3 regions of the Paenibacillus sp. LjRoot153 genome follow, and region 2 is predicted to be linked to each of the others. Evidence: predicted binding sites of a transcription regulator. Region 2 holds the regulator's gene; each other region holds the start of a gene.

Region 1 (4,270 bases), 1.4 Mb from region 2:
CTTCCACATACTAAGATAGCAGAGAGGCAGCGCAATTAGGGAGCCTACGATGTTGAAAATGGTTTGGGAGCGGGCAATTTGTGAAGCGGCGTCATCAGCAAGCAGTCCTGAAAGACTAACGAGCACATGGATAAACGGGTAAAAGAGGATCGCACCTCCGACATTCAGCAGCACATGTGACCAGGCTACATAACGCCCGGCGCGTGAGCTGCTCATGCCTGCGATCACTGCAGTGACACAGGTGCCGACGTTGGCACCAATAGTAATAGCAACCCCGAGCTCGACGGGGATCGCCCCGGTGGCGGCGAGGCTCATCGCCATCGCGATGACGGCTGCGCTGCTATGCACGAGCGCGGTCACCGCTGCGCCTGCGAGGATGCCCCAGAGCAGGCTCGTTTGCGCCTGATGTACGAACCAGGCGAACAGACCGCGGGACTGCAGCGCAGGCCCGATGGTTTGCATGATCTCGATGCCGAGCAGCACGAGAGAGAAGCCAGCCGCCGCGAGCGAGCCGTAGCGGACGCTGCGCAGCCATTGGCGACTGCCGTCATGTGCGGCGGTCTGCGGTAGTGCCGCGCCTGCTTGCGCGGCGTTGGAGCGGGGCTCGCTTGCCTGAGGCAGCGGCCCAGCCAGCCAGCTCGCCAGCCACACGCTGGCGCTGGCGATTAGGATCGGCACGCCGATGCCACCCAAGCTGAGCCCGATCAACTCAGTGGTGAGGCACGTGCCGATGTTCGTTCCGAGAATCACGCCAAGTGTTCTCGGGAAGGAGAGGACGCCAGCGCCGACGAGGCCGATGGCGATGACTGTGATTGCGGTGCTGCTCTGCAGCGCCGCGGTGAGCACGGTGCCGGTGATGAGACCGCGCACCGGTGTTCGGGTAAACCGCTCCAGCCACAGCTGGAGGCGGGGGCCAGCCCAGGTTTGAAGCGAGGTTTCCATGAGCTTCATCCCGAGCAGAAATAAGATAAAGCCTGTAGCAACAGGCAGAATAATAGCATGAATCATGAGAGGATCTCCTTTTCGTGTGCGTACGACGTTTTCAACCAATATATGTGACCGTAAAGACAAGCATGACAAGCCAGATGGTATAGGTGAACGGTTTCACGCAAAGGACGGCTAAAACAATGGCAGCAGTATTTTTACATAAGAAACGCAAACCCCGCTTGGAGCAAGGACATCCATGGGTGTATAAGAGTGAAATTGAGCGCACGGATGGGGAAATTGTGCCTGGACAGCTTGTATCCGTTCAGAACCACCTAGGCAAATATCTAGCAACCGGCTATTACAACGAAGCTTCACAGCTTACGGTACGTATTGTATCGTATAGCCCGATTGAAGCGATGACGACGGAGTTTTTCGTCGAACGTTTTACACGTTGTTTCCTACATCGTCAGCGCTTTGTGAAAGGAGCGCAGTCTTATCGGTTGGTATATGGAGAAGCTGATTTCCTGCCAGGACTAATTGTTGATAAATTCGAGAACACACTGGTTGTTCAGCTTTTGACCTTGGGGATGGACCTCTGCCGAGACAATATCGTTGAAGCGCTGGTACAAGTTATGAAGCCAGTCGGGATCTATGAGCGAAGTGACGTTTCCATTCGTGAACTGGAAGGTCTGAAGCAGACGAAGGGACTTCTGTATGGCGATTGTGCGAAGCATGTTGATATTTTGGAAAATGGTCTTCGTATTCGCGTCGATATTGAAGAAGGTCAGAAGACAGGTTACTTCTTCGACCAACGTGAGAATCGCGCGGCCATAGCTCCGTTGATGACTGGCTGGGGTCACCGCAGCGGAATCAATTTGACGGAAATCGAAGAGAATGGCGTAACGCAAATGCTCCCTGTGAACGCGAATGGCAAAGTAGTAACGTTCCCTCTGTGGGATGGCGCTTCTGTGCTGGAGTGTTTCTCTCATACAGGAAGCTTTACACTGAATGCTTGTCAATTCGGAGCGAAAAAAGTAACGTGTCTCGATATCTCCGAGCATGCGATTGAAAGTGCACGTACGAACGTTGCTTTGAATGGCTTCGAGGATCGCGTCGAATTCGTTGTCGCGGATGCCTTCGAGTACTTACGTACGCAAGTGAAGGGCTTGGATAAGCGCAAGCTTCGTTCTGTGGCTGGTGCGGCAGGACAAGCCAAAGTAGACACCTCGAAGCCTGTAGGTACTGGTGGGCGTACTTGGGACGTCGTTATTCTCGATCCACCTGCCTTTGCCAAGACGAAAAGTGCGGTGGAAGGAGCTTGCCGCGGCTATAAGGATATCAATTTGCATGGAATGAAACTTGTGAATGAAGGCGGTTATCTCGTCACAGCAAGCTGTTCGTACCACATGCATCCAGAGTTATTCCTTGAAACGATTCATGCGGCTGCAACCGATGCGGGTAAGCTGTTACGCTTAATTGAGTTCCGTGGAGCAGGGATGGATCACCCGCGTATTCTTGGCGTGGATGAAGGACATTATTTGAAGTTTGCAATTTTTGAAGTGCGCAGCAAATAAGCTGATTTAAGTGAGCGAAGCCGGTTAATCTGGCTTTGCTTTTTTTGTTGTGTTTACGGGTGTTGGTGTGAGGGGGCTGGTACTTGAAAGTCGTGTATTAGATAGTTTTCATAGCGAATGCCTTTTTGTTTTTTGCTTTCCATGCTATACTAATAGAATATATGTTCGTATATTAATCCCGATTGAACCCCTCAGTTCCCCCTCCATCATCTACCACGCCGACTCATCACTAGAAATATGATAGAATAGAGAGATAGAAAACGAGAATTGCTTACGAAGCAAGCTTTCCGACGGAAAGTGTTAGGAGGCCTTGAATGTCCATTCGATTCGTGATTGGTAGAGCCGGAAGCGGCAAGAGTGAACGTTGTCTGACTGAAATGAAAGAGCAGCTAGCATCGGCCCCTGAAGGTGATCCGTTGATTTTGCTCGTCCCTGAACAAGCCACATTTCAAGCTGAGCATGCGCTGGTTTCGGATCCAAATATTCGAGGGATGATCCGCGCGCAAGTATTAAGTTTCCACCGTTTAGCCTGGCGTGTCATGCAAGAAGAAGGCGGGACAGCACGTCTGCCGATTGATGATACTGGCAAGAAATTGCTGTTAACGAGCATTTTACATAAATATAAGGATAAACTCCGACTTTTTGGTCATTCTGCTGAGCAAATGGGTTTTGTTGATCGACTGAATCAGCTTTTTACGGAAATGAAACGTTATTGCGTGACGGCGGAACAGCTGGAAACGCATGAGAATAAACGAGTGACTACCCTTGGAGAACACGGCTTGCTGCGTGACAAAATGCATGATATCCAACTCGTGTACCGCCAATTTGAGGCAGAGCTTGCAAGGCAGTATTTGGACGGCGAAGATTACCTCACACTGCTCGCAGAACAAGTACCTAACTCAGATTATTTGCGTTCAGCGTCACTTTGGATTGATGGGTTTCATGGCTTTACTCCTCAAGAATTCAAGGTGCTTGGTGCGCTATTTGCTGCTTGTAAGCAAGTGACAATTACGTTATGTCTGGATCGCGAACTACAGGCGGGGGATACCCCGGATGAATTGGATTTATTTCATCCTACAGCTACGACGATGGTACGTTTGCAGGATATGATTTGGCAGCTAGGTCTTGGTACGGCTGAAGTTCTTCATCTCGCTCAAGAGCGTTCGCCTAGATATGAGGATAGTCCTGCGCTTTCCTATTTGGAGCAAAATTTTGATCGCCGAATAGGTGGCGGAGCGCCTAAATATAAGCCTTCTCCTGGAGAGAAAATCGCCGACCAGCTCGTTATTAGGGAAGCCGTTCATCGTCGTGCGGAAGTTGAAGGCGCAGTGCGTGACATGCTTCAGCTGGTTCGAGAGCATGGTGTGCGGTGGCGTGAAATGGCCATCATGGTGCGAAATATGGAAGGGTACCAGGATCTGTTAAACATGGTGCTTACGGATTATGAGATCCCACACTTTTTCGATCAGAAGCGTTCGGTGCTTCATCATCCACTCGTGGAATTCATTCGCTCAGCACTCGAGGTTATTCAGCATAATTGGCATTACGATGCGGTATTTCGTTGTATCAAAACGGATTTACTGCTGCCTCCGGGAGCGACAACTCAAAGGACTGAGCTAGATAAATTAGAGAATTATGTGCTTGCATTCGGGATTCAAGGCTATAGATGGACGGATGGCAAGCCATGGACGTATAAATTTCGTGCCAATTTGGAGCAAGCAGAAGATCTTGTAAATGAACAAACAGCGGAGCTTCAAGCGTTAAATACG
Region 2 (4,270 bases):
CTTCGAAATTGAAGCTTCTCACCATGAAGTAGCGCCAGGCCAGCACGAAATCGACTTTAAATATGCAGATGCGATTAAAGCTGCTGACCAAATTCAAACTTTCAAACTAGTTGTTAAAACGGTAGCTAGACAGCATGGTTTGCATGCTACATTTATGCCGAAGCCGTTGTTCGGAATGAATGGATCTGGTATGCACTGTCACCAATCCTTGTTCAAAGGTGAAACGAATGCGTTCTACGATGAGAGCGACAAATTAGGCTTGAGCACGGTTGCAAGACAATATATGGCTGGTGTACTTCGTCATGCGCGTTCTTTCGCTGCAATTACGAACCCAACCGTTAACTCATACAAACGTCTAGTTCCTGGTTATGAAGCACCTTGCTATGTAGCTTGGTCCGCTAGTAACCGCAGTCCGATGATTCGGATTCCAGCTTCCCGCGGTCTAAGTACACGTGTTGAAGTTCGTAACCCGGATCCAGCAGCGAATCCTTACCTAGCTTTGGCAGTTATGTTAGCAGCTGGTTTGGATGGCATTAAGAACAAAATGCAGCTTCCTCCGCCAACAGATCGCAACATTTATGTGATGACGGAAGAAGAGCGTGAGAGCGAAGGTATTCCAAGCTTGCCGCTTAACTTGAAACAAGCATTAGACGAATTACTTCGTGATGATGTTGTTTGCGACACGCTAGGTGAGCATGCTCTTGCTCATTTCTATGAGTTGAAAGAAATTGAGTGGGACATGTACCGTACACAAGTTCACCAATGGGAAAGAGATCAATATCTATCCCTGTACTAGGTTTTGATTCATACAATTAGATAATTAGAGCCCGTCAGCCTCGTTTATGAGAGCCTGATGGGCTTTTTAATGCGAAGGAGAAGAATTGAACTATGGACAATTTCAATCGAAATTTAGAAAAGTATGCAGAGTTAGTGATTCGAATAGGGGTTAACTTGAATAAAGGTCAAGATTTGCTGGTTGAAGCTCCCATTGAAACATTGGATTTAACGAGATTAATCGTTCAGAAAGCGTATGAGGCTGGCGCAAATTTTGTCCATGTGCATTGGCAGGATGATGTCGTTACTCGGAATAAATTTGATTATGGTCAAGAAGATTCAATGGACTACTACCCGGAGTGGTATACGACGATGCTCGAACGCTTTGTTGAAAACGGAGGAGCCTTATTGAACATTAAGGTACCGAATCCGAATTTGTACGATGGTATTGATGCTAGTTTAATTTCGCGGGCATCGAAAGCCGCTTCAACGGCAAGAGCCAAGTATCAGCAATATGTGCGTACAGGTGAGTTTAGCTGGTGTTTAATTAAAGCACCAACAGAAGCTTGGGCTTCGATTGTCTATGCGGATCTGCCGGAGGAGCAGCGTATTCCTGCGATGTGGGATGCCATTTTCCAAGTCAACCGTGTTTATGAAGAGAATCCCGTAGCAGCTTGGCAGTCACATTTGGATACGCTGAGTGCAACGCATAGTTTATTGAATGAAAGAAGCTATAAAGCTCTGCGTTATCGAGCAACAGGTACGGATTTGCGTGTCGAACTGCCGGAAGGACATATTTGGCTGGGCGGGGATAATGAGAATGCTCGGGGTATCCGGTATGTAGCGAATATGCCGACGGAAGAAGTGTTCACCATACCAAACCGAACAGGTGTTAGTGGTAAGGTAGCGAGTACAATGCCTTTGAATATTAATGGCGCATTAGTTGATCGGTTTACCTTCACGTTCGAAGCGGGTAAGGTTGTGGACTTCCAAGCAGAGGTTGGTTATGACCATTTGGCACGTTTACTGGATATGGATGAAGGGGCGCGTTATTTAGGTGAGGTTGCACTCGTGCCGTTCGATTCTCCGATTTCCAATTTAAATCGTATTTTCTACAATACGGGCATTGATGAGAATGCATCCTGTCATTTAGCGTTGGGTAGCTGTTATCCGATTAATTTGAAGGATGGTACCAAGTTGTCGAATGCTGAGTTGATGGCTCGAGGAGGGAATAGCTCCTTGATTCATGTGGACTTCATGATTGGTTCTGCGGAGCTTGAAATCGATGGGGAACTAGCTGATGGCACGATTGAACCGATCTTCCGTGCGGGGAACTGGGTATTGACGTTTTAAATGTGAAAAGCAAGGCTCTCAAGTGTAAGTTCACTTTGGGAGCCTTGCTTTTTTGGTATCTACCGTCTTTACATATCCCGGAATAAGCCAATTACCCGTCCAAGGATAGTTACATTCTTCAATAGAATGGGTTGCAAAGCGGAATTCTCCGGTTGAAGGCGAATGTGATCCTTCTCCTTATAGAAACGCTTTACAGTAGCTTCATCATCTTCCGTCATCGCGACAACGATATCGCCGTTATTCGCCGTTTGCTGCTGTTTAACGATGACATAGTCGCCATTATAAATACCAGCTTCAATCATACTGTCACCCATAATGCTAAGCATGAACACGTTGTTGTCACCAACCATACTTGAAGGAAGAGGGAAATAATCTTCGATATTCTCAGTGGCCGTGATAGGAACACCAGCCGTTACTTTACCAACAAGGGGAACACGAGCGACGGATACAGCGAATTGGGATTCGGCACCATCAAGCCCTAGAATTTCAATTGCACGCGGTTTGGTAGGATCTCGACGAATCATGCCTTTTTTCTCAAGACGTTCCAAATGGCCATGTACGGTAGAACTGGAAGCTAGTCCAACAGCTTCGCCGATTTCTCGAACGGAAGGCGGGTAGCCTTTATCTTTCACTTCGTTCTTAATGAATTCCATTATTGCTTGTTGACGCTGCGAAATTTTACTCATAAGATATCACTCCAATACTGGGAATCATTACCCAAAGTATAACATAGAACCCGAGTTCGTACAAACATAAGTTCGAGAAATGATTGACTCAAACATGTGTTCGTGTTATTCTGATATCAGAACAAATGTTTGGGGGATGATTTTATGTATATGGCTTATTCACAATCGAATGGAAGAACAACACTTCAAGGTACTGCTCATGCATCCAAAGGGATGACGATTAAACGGGGTTATGCGAAGCTACTACTTCGTTTCTTAGTGATAGCAGTAATTCTTGGAACTGTGTTTTCGTTTGGTGCGATCGTACAAGCCTATGCAGGTGAGGGGACTGTTACCGTGTCAACACCGATCACTTCCGTGCAACCGTCAGCGAAATCTAACCAACACGAGAAGATTGTTATTCAAAGTGGTGATACGCTTTGGGGGATCGCAGACACTCACAAAAAGAAGGGTGAGAACACACGTTCTTACGTCGAGAAATTAAAAGCTTTCAATCACTTAACGAGCAGTTCATTACAAGAGGGGCAAGTTCTATTACTTCCTTAATGATCTAATATAAGTTTCACTATATAGATGTTTGTTCGAGACATAGCCGTCAGTTGCTATGTCTCTTTGCGTTGTATCCTTGACAATCCTAATCGGGGATGGCAAAGTAGTACTCATATTGAAATTTTGACTGGGAGGATTACAATGAGTGACAGCATGGATAAGACGATTGAGCGAATCAATGAACTTGCTCGAAAGGCGAAGACAGTTGGCCTAACAGATACAGAGATCGATGAGCGAAATGAGCTAAGGAAAATCTATATTAATGCATTCAGGGGTAACCTGAAGGTCCAACTAGATTCCATTAAGTTTACTGACGAAGAGAAATAAGCCTACTACAATAGATACTACATTCAAAGGGGAAATGAATGATGACGTTGAAAGCTGTGCTATTTGATTTGGATGATACGCTGTTATGGGATGATCGTAGTGTGGAGGAAGCTTTTGCTGCCACATGTGCAGAAGCGGCGAAGCAAGTCAATGGCTTGAACCCAGTGGAATTAGAAGCATCTGTTCGTAAAGAAGCTAGGAGTTTATATGAATCCTTTGAGACGTTCCCATTTACCAAAATGATTGGGATTAACCCGTTTGAAGGACTATGGGCTAACTTCACGCAAGGCGAGGACGAAAACTTCCGCAAGTTAGAGAAGCTAGCTCCTGGCTATCGCACAGAATCTTGGACTAGAGGGCTTGCAGGATTAGGGATTGAAGATCGTGAGTTGGGGTACAAGCTGGGTGAATTGTTTGCAGCTGAGCGCCGCAGTCGTCCCTATGTATATGAAGAAACCTTCCGCGTACTAGATGCGTTGAAAGGGAATTACAAGCTACTTCTTTTAACAAATGGTTCACCTGACTTACAAAAAGAGAAATTAGCAGGGGTTCCTGAGATTGCTTCATACTTTGATCACATC
Region 3 (4,270 bases), 980 kb from region 2:
TTAAACGTATGCGCAGACCAGGTCGTCAGAAGGATACGCGCGAACTCGTTCGTAAAATTCGTGAATCCATTCCGGATGTTGCCTTGCGTACTTCTTTGATCGTTGGTTTCCCTGGTGAGACTGAACAAGATTTTGAGAACTTGAAACAATTCGTGCGTGATGTTCAGTTCGATCGCCTTGGTGTGTTTGCATACTCCATGGAAGATGATACGCCTGCAGCAAGACTGCCGGATCAAGTTCCGGATGATGTGAAAGAATACCGTGCTAATGCGATAATGGAAATTCAACGTGAAATTTCGAATATCCGCGGCGGTCGCCGAATTGGACAAGAAATCGACGTGCTTATTGAAAGATACGATGGAAGAAGCGATGTTTATATCGGTCGTTCCCAATTCGACGCACCAGAAATTGATGGTGAAGTATTCGTTTCGAATGCGAAATTGAACATTGGTGAACTTGCGAAGGTTCGTGTTACCCACTCCTACGAGTTTGACTTATCCGGGGAGGTAATTGCATGAACTTAGCTAACCGCATCACCGTAGCGAGAATTTTATTAGTACCGATCATCATGTTCTTTTTGTTGATTAAGGTAAAATTTCCTCAAATACGGATAGAGGAGTTTAGCATAACGTATAATCAAATTATTGCTGCTTTAATTTTTATTATTGCTGCGAGTACCGATAGCTTAGATGGTTACATTGCTAGGAAACGTAATCTTGTTACGAATTTGGGCAAGCTTTTGGATCCTTTGGCAGACAAGCTGCTTGTTACCGCTGTACTTGTTTCACTAGTAGAAATGGATAAAGTTGATGCTTGGATTGTTATTGTCATTATTAGCAGAGAATGGGCAGTGACTGGACTTCGTCAAATTGCTCTCTTAGAGGGTACTGTCATGGCGGCCAGCAAATGGGGTAAGGCGAAGACGGCGGCTCAGATTACAGCCATCATTGCACTGCTAATTAATAATTTTCCATTTACGTTTCTAGATTTTCCCTTTGATGTTATAGCTAGTTGGGCTGCAGCAATTATTACCGTTTATTCAGGTGTGGAATATTTCGTTAAAAATAAACACGTCATAGATTTTTCGGAAAAGTCATAGTTACATGTAACTTACCTCTAAACGCGGTCGATCAATAACGAGCGATCACGTTAGAGGTTTTCTCATTTTAAGGAGGGTTTCGTAGATGAAAGCAGAAATCATTGCGGTAGGAACAGAGTTGCTGCTTGGTCAAATCGTGAACACCAATGCGCAGTTTATTTCTAGAGAATGTGCAGCACTAGGGATTGATATTTACTTTCAAACTGTCGTTGGGGATAATGAACAGCGCTTGTTAGACAGTCTTCGATTAGCTGCATCACGAGCTGATGTCGTGATTTGTACAGGAGGACTAGGACCAACGCAGGATGATCTGACTAAGGAAGTATTAGCTACACTGACGGGACGTCATTTGGTGCTTCACGAGCCTTCGATGGAGGCCATATCTGCGATGTTTGCTTCAAGAGGGATTCATATGGTGGAAAGTAATCGGCGCCAAGCACTTATGCTAGAAGGCAGCGATCCCTTACGTAATGAGACTGGTTTGGCAGTGGGAAATGCGCTCACATTCGAGGGGGTACATTTCGTGCTTTTACCAGGACCGCCTAAAGAAATGAAACCAATGTTTACAAAATATGCGGTGCCGTGGCTTCAATTACGAATGACAGATGAAGTTCCGCTTTATTCGAAAATGTTGAAGTTTGCAGGTATAGGTGAGTCCAATTTGGAGCATCAGCTGTTAGATTTGATTCAAGCGCAAACCGACCCGACAATTGCCCCTTACGCCAAAGAAGGTGAAGTAACTATTCGTTTAACAACGCGTGCAAATACGGAAGTAGAAGGCGAATTGAAGTTACAAGCTACGGAGGCTGAAATTACGAATCGACTTGGTGAGTATCTTTATGCCGTTAAGGACGTCCCTATCGAGACTACTGTTTTGCAGTTACTAGCAGGAAGTAAGAAGACACTGGCGGTTGCTGAAAGTTGTACGGGAGGTTTACTCAGTGATTTAATAACGGCAGTACCAGGTAGCTCAGAATCATTTCTAGGCGGTATCATCGTTTACTCGAATGCTTTAAAGCATAAGTTGTTAGGCGTGCCGATGGAGATATTGGAGGGGGAAGGTGCCCCAGGAGCTGTTAGCAGCGAAACAGCTGTCATTTTAGCCGAACAGTTGCTTGTTAAGACTGGTAGTGACTTTGGCATCTCGGTGACCGGTGTGGCGGGTCCAAGCCCGTCTGAAGGGAAGCCTGTAGGTCTTGTCTACGTTGGATTCGCACAAAAGCATGCGAAGACGGAAGTATTTACTCTCCAACTATCAGGCAATAGAGAGTCAATTAAACATAGGGCTGCTAAGCGTGCACTCTATCAATTGTGGAAACAGTTGAAAGAAAGCTAGAAATCCTCTATAATCAGAGTTAGTTAACGGAAGAACCGTAGCAAAGCGATAACTTTGTTACGGTTTTTTGTTTGTTCGCAAAAAAACGAATGTATGTTCGAAAAAATGCTTGGCAAACATGCCAAAACAAGTTATCATATACCTATAATGATAGAAGGAAGTGGTTGTTTTGTCAGATCGTCGTGCCGCGCTAGATAATGCATTACGTCAAATTGAGAAACAGTTCGGAAAAGGCTCCATTATGAAACTTGGAGAATCTACACATATGCAAGTTGAAACGATTTCTTCGGGCGCGCTTGCTCTGGATATCGCACTTGGAATAGGTGGATTCCCACGCGGAAGAATTATTGAAGTTTACGGACCAGAGTCATCAGGTAAAACAACTGTAGCTTTACACGCGATTGCTGAAGTACAAAGAGTGGGCGGACAAGCTGCCTTTATCGATGCGGAGCATGCGTTGGATCCTTCTTATGCAAGCAAGCTTGGTATTAATATAGATGAACTGTTACTTTCCCAGCCAGATACGGGTGAGCAAGCGCTTGAGATCGCAGAAGCACTAGTTCGTAGTGGCGCGGTAGATATTATTGTTATCGACTCCGTTGCAGCATTAGTACCGAAAGCGGAAATTGAAGGCGACATGGGGGATTCTCACGTAGGTCTTCAAGCACGTTTGATGTCACAAGCGCTTCGTAAGCTGTCTGGTGCAATCAATAAATCGAAAGTTATCGCTATCTTCATCAACCAATTACGTGAAAAGGTTGGCGTTATGTTCGGTAACCCTGAGACGACTCCGGGTGGTCGTGCATTGAAGTTCTACTCTTCAGTTCGTTTGGATGTTCGTCGTATTGAGACTATCAAACAAGGTAACGACATGGTTGGTAACCGTACGAGAATTAAGGTCGTTAAGAATAAAGTAGCACCTCCATTTAAACAAGCTGAAGTCGATATTATGTACGGTGAAGGTATCTCACGCGAGGGTAGCATTATTGATATCGGAACTGAGTTGGATATCGTAAATAAGAGCGGCGCTTGGTATTCTTATGAAGGTGAGCGTCTTGGTCAAGGACGTGAGAACGCTAAACAATTCTTGAAAGATAACAAAGCGATCTCGGAAACGATTGAACTAAGAATTAGAGAAAATAGCAACTTGATTAAAGTAGTTGGTCCGAACACGGATGAAGAAGAAGACGAGTTGGAAACAGCTTTTGAATAGGTTTGAAAAATAGGATGGATGAAGCACCTTAACCTTGTGTTGGGGTGCTTTTTCTCCATTTGGGGGATTGTTGAGATGAATCATGAAGAGGAAGAATTACAGGTAATAACCAAAGTGGAAAAACAAAAACAAGGAAGACATCGCTATAACATTTATCTGAATGAGGAATACGCTTTTTCTGTTCATGAAGATATTCTGATCAAGCACCGTTTGAACAAAGGGGAATCCCTATATCAGAAAGCGATTGAAGCTATCATTTTAGATGAAGAGCGAAATATGGCCTATGTGAAGGCCCTTCACATGGTAGGAAGGCGTCCCCATTCCCTCTCAGAGGTGAAACGTAAATTGAAAGAGAAGGGTTTTGAAGCGCCTATTATAGATTGGGCGAGTGATAAGCTTATTGAAAATAAATACATCAATGACGAAGAATTCGCTAAGATGTGGACGGACAATAGGGTAATTTCTCAACGCAAAGGACGGAATCTGATTCGACAAGAACTTCAACAAAAAGGGATTCATCAAGATGTGGTGAAAAGTACCATGGAGTCGATAAATCCGGAAGATGAGTACGAGGGAGCACTAAAAATAGCGAGAACGAAATGGAAACAAACCTCAGGAAAAC

What was found. The regulator LexA, encoded in region 2, represses DNA repair genes until DNA is damaged. The targets are predictions, from matches to a motif close to CGAACATATGTTCG.
Region 1: a site for LexA is predicted at 2,656-2,669, ahead of addB (helicase-exonuclease AddAB subunit AddB). Genes of this name have one in related genera too.
Region 3: a site for LexA is predicted at 2,522-2,535, ahead of recA (recombinase RecA). Genes of this name have one in related genera too.

What each region holds. Positions count from the first base shown of each region.
Region 1 covers NZ_CAXUQH020000001.1:3,466,081-3,470,350, forward strand. Annotated here, with positions in the region: gene ACSQ8P_RS14455 (Na/Pi cotransporter family protein) at 1-1,008, opposite strand, end outside; gene deoC (deoxyribose-phosphate aldolase) at 1-14, shown strand, start outside; gene ACSQ8P_RS14460 (class I SAM-dependent rRNA methyltransferase) at 1,128-2,501, shown strand; gene addB (helicase-exonuclease AddAB subunit AddB) at 2,816-4,270, shown strand, end outside.
Region 2 covers NZ_CAXUQH020000001.1:4,830,903-4,835,172, reverse strand. Annotated here, with positions in the region: gene glnA (type I glutamate--ammonia ligase) at 1-796, shown strand, start outside; gene ACSQ8P_RS20945 (aminopeptidase) at 889-2,127, shown strand; gene lexA (transcriptional repressor LexA) at 2,196-2,813, opposite strand; gene ACSQ8P_RS20935 (LysM peptidoglycan-binding domain-containing protein) at 2,964-3,359, shown strand; gene ACSQ8P_RS20930 (DUF896 domain-containing protein) at 3,504-3,689, shown strand; gene ACSQ8P_RS20925 (HAD family hydrolase) at 3,731-4,270, shown strand, end outside.
Region 3 covers NZ_CAXUQH020000001.1:3,848,821-3,853,090, forward strand. Annotated here, with positions in the region: gene rimO (30S ribosomal protein S12 methylthiotransferase RimO) at 1-518, shown strand, start outside; gene pgsA (CDP-diacylglycerol--glycerol-3-phosphate 3-phosphatidyltransferase) at 515-1,099, shown strand; gene ACSQ8P_RS16350 (competence/damage-inducible protein A) at 1,185-2,435, shown strand; gene recA (recombinase RecA) at 2,605-3,648, shown strand; gene ACSQ8P_RS16360 (regulatory protein RecX) at 3,724-4,270, shown strand, end outside.